DNA from 2 places in the Rhizobium acidisoli genome. Region 1 is predicted to be linked to the other one. Evidence: riboswitches for the same ligand, from Rfam matches in the RefSeq annotation. Region 1 holds a riboswitch; the other holds the start of a gene.
The links. Region 1 has a riboswitch for FMN ahead of CO657_RS12355 (6,7-dimethyl-8-ribityllumazine synthase). Riboswitches for the same ligand answer to the same signal wherever they lie in the genome.

Region 1 (2,194 bases):
TCGCCAATTCGGCCGGCATTCGCCCCAGCGGGTCAGATGCCAGCCGCGGCCGCACGCATAGTCGACCTTCGTGACATCGCTTGTGACTTTGCTCTGGACATTGATTGTCCCCATCGGCATCGCCTCAGCCGTACCGATCGAGAGGCTGCCAGCGAGCAAGGCAGCCGCGATAGAAAGTGCCTTCATCGAAAACTCCATTTCATCCAGCCGCCCTGACCTTATGGCCGCCAAATTGAACTGGAGATGAACTGCACGTTCATGTTTAGACGAGAAAAACGGGCGTTTTCGGACGCCCGATCGGGGTGTTGACAGGCCGCTTTTCCCGCGGCGCCAAGCGCTTGCGGGCGCCCGCTGCCCGTAAAAAATCGTTCATGTTCTGCCGTGAAAACTGTCAGGACCGGGATCGCGCCCGGCGGCGACTTCGATCAGCCGTCCAAGGTAGTGCGCCCAGCCTTCCGCATGGCCGGCGCATTGATCGGCGCTCGGCAGGCCGCTATGGGTCAGCCGCAGCAGCGTTCCGTCTCCTTGCTCGATCAGGTCGATCTCGACCAGACTGGACCCGGGCGGCACCACCTCGCTGCCGTCCCAGCCGAAGCTATAGGCAAGGCGATGAACCGGCACCACCTCGCGAAACGAGCCGCGCGCAAAGCGAGCGCCGGTGACGTTGACGAGGTAGAGCCCGCCCGGCTGCGGCTCGACCTGAGCCTCCGTTCCCATCCAGCGCAGAATCTTTTCCGGGTCGGTCATCAGCGCAAACACCGCCGCCGGCGGCGCCGCGATATGCGCCTCGCGGTGAACGACGAGGGGATCTTGCATGTCTCTCTCCCATGGTTGTCATGGCCTGCCCTCGCCTCAGGCGGGATCGGCGGGTCATGCGGTGTAGATTGGGTGTCCTCATCGGAAACATGTAGGCAAACGTGTGCGTTCAGCAAGGGCAGTCGGGGCGCCGTTCTCGACATTGCCGGACACCGGCGGCGCCGCTCCTTGCGCATTGCAGAAAGCATTTCGCCCTATTGCCAGCTTGCCGCCTTGCCCCTATTGTCCCCGCCGTTCTCAGGGCGGGGTGAAAGTCCCTACCGGCGGTATGCAGTTTCGATTGCGAGCCCGCGAGCGCCTTCTTAAGGAAGGGTCAGCAGATCAGGTGAGATGCCTGAGCCGACGGTCATAGTCCGGATGAAAGAGAACGTGCGTTCCTGCCGCCCTTGCGGCTGTCGGGGACGTTCGTGATCGCCTTGGGTGATGTGTCTGTTCGCCAAAGGAGATTACCATGACACCCACCCGCTACGCCTTTATCAAAGCCAGCTGGCACGCCGACATCGTCGACCGCGCCCTTGACGGCTTCTACCAGCTCGTGCCGCCCGAGCAGGTCGACGTGTTCGATGTTCCCGGCGCCTTCGAAATGCCGCTCCTTTCGCGCGACCTTGCCGCAACCGGGCGCTATGCCGCCGTCGTTGCCGCCGCTTTCGTCGTCGACGGCGGAATTTACCGCCATGAATTCGTCGCCCAGGCCGTGGTCGACGGGCTGATGCGCGCCGGCATGGATACCGGCGTGCCGGTCCTGTCGGTTTCGCTGACGCCGCATCAATATCAGGAAACCGAGCACCACAAGCAGATCTACCGGGCACACTTCGTCGAGAAAGGGCGGGAGGCCGCAAAGGCCGCGCTGACGATCGGCAAGACACGCGCCGCACTTGCCGCGTAGCAAGGCTGATCCTTCGAACCGAGGCGGCGGGATCGATCCCGCCGTCTTCATCCGGTCAATTCCGACAGAATAATTGATTCGACGCCCTCGCCGCGCTGTGGTCCACTCGACCCCGACATGTATCGCCATTCTTAACGCATCCAGAACCCCAAGGAGCTGAAGATGAGCAATGCAATGCGCAGTGAACCCCCTATCGAAGATCCGAAAACACGGCCGGTCGACACCAAGCTCGAAGTGGTCGTCATCCCCGTTTCCGACGTCGACCGCGCCAAACGTTTTTACGACGGCCTCGGCTGGCGGCTCGACGCCGACTTCGCCAATGATGCCGATTTCCGGGTAATCCAGTTTACCCCGCCCAGCTCCGGCTGCGCGATCATTTTCGGCAAGAACATAACCGCAGCCGCACCCGGCTCCGCCCAGGGTCTCTACCTCATCGTCTCCGACATCGAGGCCGCCCGCCGCGATCTCATCGCCCGCGGCGTCGAAGTCAGC
Region 2 (2,194 bases), 1.2 Mb from region 1:
CGCGCTTCGACAAGAGCGACATCCACGTGCACGTGCCGGAAGGCGCGACGCCCAAGGATGGCCCCTCGGCCGGCGTCGCCATGGCGACCGCCATCGTCTCGATCATGACCGGTATCCCGGTCAACAGGCACGTGGCCATGACCGGTGAAATCACCCTTCGCGGCCGTGTGCTGCCTATCGGCGGTCTGAAGGAAAAGCTGCTCGCAGCGCTTCGCGGCGGCATCAAGAAGGTGCTGATTCCGGAGGAAAACGCCAAGGACCTGGCGGAGATTCCGGACAACGTGAAGAACAGCATGGAGATCATCCCGGTGTCCCGCATGGGCGAGGTGATCAAGCATGCGCTGATCCGGCGGCCGGAGCCGATCGAATGGGACGGCACGGTGGAAACGCCTGTCATCACCTCGGTCGAAGGCCTGGACGAGACGGGCGCGACCATAGCGCATTGAGTGGCCTAGGCCACATTTATGCCCCATTGGCTGAAAAGACGGAAAAAGGCTGGCGAAAACGCCAGCCTTTTTTGTGAAAACGTCATGTAGACGCTTGCTTTTCCTTGATTTGCAGGGCTTTTGGGTTCCCGGCGGGCCTGATGAAACCTATTCTGCGCCTAGCTTACTTTTGAGTCGTTTCGTACCATTTAGAAAGGGGTGGAAACATGAACAAGAATGAACTCGTGTCCGCAGTCGCCGAAAAGGCAGGACTGACGAAGTCTGACGCGGCTTCCGCTGTTGACGCGGTTTTTGACGTTGTCCAGGGTGAACTCAAGAACAAGGGCGACATCCGCCTCGCAGGGTTCGGCAGCTTCACCGTTTCTCATCGTGCCGCATCGAAGGGCCGCAACCCGTCGACGGGCGCTGAAGTCGACATTCCGGCTCGCAACGTGCCGAAGTTCACGCCCGGCAAGGGCCTGAAGGACGCCGTCAACGGCTGATCTGAGATTATCCGCCAGCCGTAAACGAGACCGGCTGTGCAGGATTTGGGAGGGGTTCGGTTTTGCCGGACCCCTTTTTGCTTTGCCGGGCCTTTTGCTTGAGCGGCCCTTGCCGCCATGCGGCCTTTGATCTACGACATTTCTGTTCTCAGGGCGGGGTGAAACTCCCCACCGGCGGTAAGGGTCTCGGCCCAAGCCCGCGAGCGCCTTCTCAAGCTGTGGCTTGAGAGGGGTCAGCAGATCCGGTGCGATTCCGGAGCCGACGGTTAAAGTCCGGATGGAAGAGAATGAGTGTCGGCCGTGCGAGGGGCGGGGGATCTGCCCTGTCGTTCGTCGCCCGGCCTCATGCGTCCTGATTTATGTTGGTCTCTGCATAATTCCTAAATCGGAATCGATTTAGGGAGGAAATTATGCAGCAATTTAAAGTGCTACAGCGTCCTTTGCGCGTCTGAAAGGACGCGCGGCGCTGTAGGTTTTGGATGAAAGACATGAATCAGAATTCCCTTGCGGTCGAGCCGTCCCGCGCCCTTGTCGGTGCACTCTGGATGGTCCTTGCCGGCATCGCCTTTTCGCTGCTCAACGTCGTCACCCAATGGCTGACGATGAAGCTTGCCTTTCCCTCGGCCTCGGCAGCCTTCTGGCAATATGGCTTCGCCTTCGCCTTTTCGCTGCCGTTCCTTCGCAGGCTCGGCCTGTCGGCGATGCGCACGCACTATCCCTGGCGCCACCTCGCGCGTGTCGTGCTTGCCGCGCTCGGCGTCGAGGCCTGGGTGGCCGGTCTTGCCGCGGTGCCGATCTGGCAGGCGATCGCACTGGTGATGACCTCGCCCTTCTTCATCATTCTCGGCGCCCGGCTTTTCCTCGGCGAGCGCGTCGGCCCGGCCCGCTGGGCGGCGACCGCTGCGGGTTTCACCGGCGCGATGATCATCCTGCAGCCATGGTCGGACGGCTTTGGCTGGGCGGCTCTGTTGCCGGTGCTCTCGGCCCTGCTGTGGGGCGCCTCGTCGCTGATCACCAAGAGCCTGACGGGCATCGAGCGCCCGGAAACGATCACCGTCTGGCTGCTCGTGTTGCTGACGCCGATAAACGGCGGGCTGGCGCTTGCGGCAGGCTTTGCGGTGCCGACGGGTGCAACACTTGCCTTGTTCCTGCTGGCGGGGCTGCTGACCGCAGCAGCGCAGTATTTCCTGACGCTTGCCTATGCCGCAGCCGATGCCGCCTACGTCCAGCCCTTCGACGATCTGAAGCTGCCGCTGAATGTGCTGG

Region 2: it holds a riboswitch for FMN, as region 1 does, so the genes downstream of both, ribN (riboflavin transporter RibN) here and CO657_RS12355 (6,7-dimethyl-8-ribityllumazine synthase) in region 1, are expected to answer to the same signal.

What each region holds. Positions count from the first base shown of each region.
Region 1 is NZ_CP034998.1:2,495,331-2,497,524, forward strand. Features, by position in the region: gene CO657_RS12345 (GCG_CRPN prefix-to-repeats domain-containing protein) at 1-186, opposite strand, end outside; gene CO657_RS12350 (SRPBCC family protein) at 370-816, opposite strand; FMN riboswitch at 1,046-1,189, shown strand; gene CO657_RS12355 (6,7-dimethyl-8-ribityllumazine synthase) at 1,268-1,702, shown strand; gene CO657_RS12360 (VOC family protein) at 1,865-2,194, shown strand, end outside.
Region 2 is NZ_CP034998.1:1,251,576-1,253,769, forward strand. Features, by position in the region: gene lon (endopeptidase La) at 1-446, shown strand, start outside; gene hupB (DNA-binding protein HupB) at 653-928, shown strand; FMN riboswitch at 1,069-1,221, shown strand; gene ribN (riboflavin transporter RibN) at 1,408-2,194, shown strand, end outside.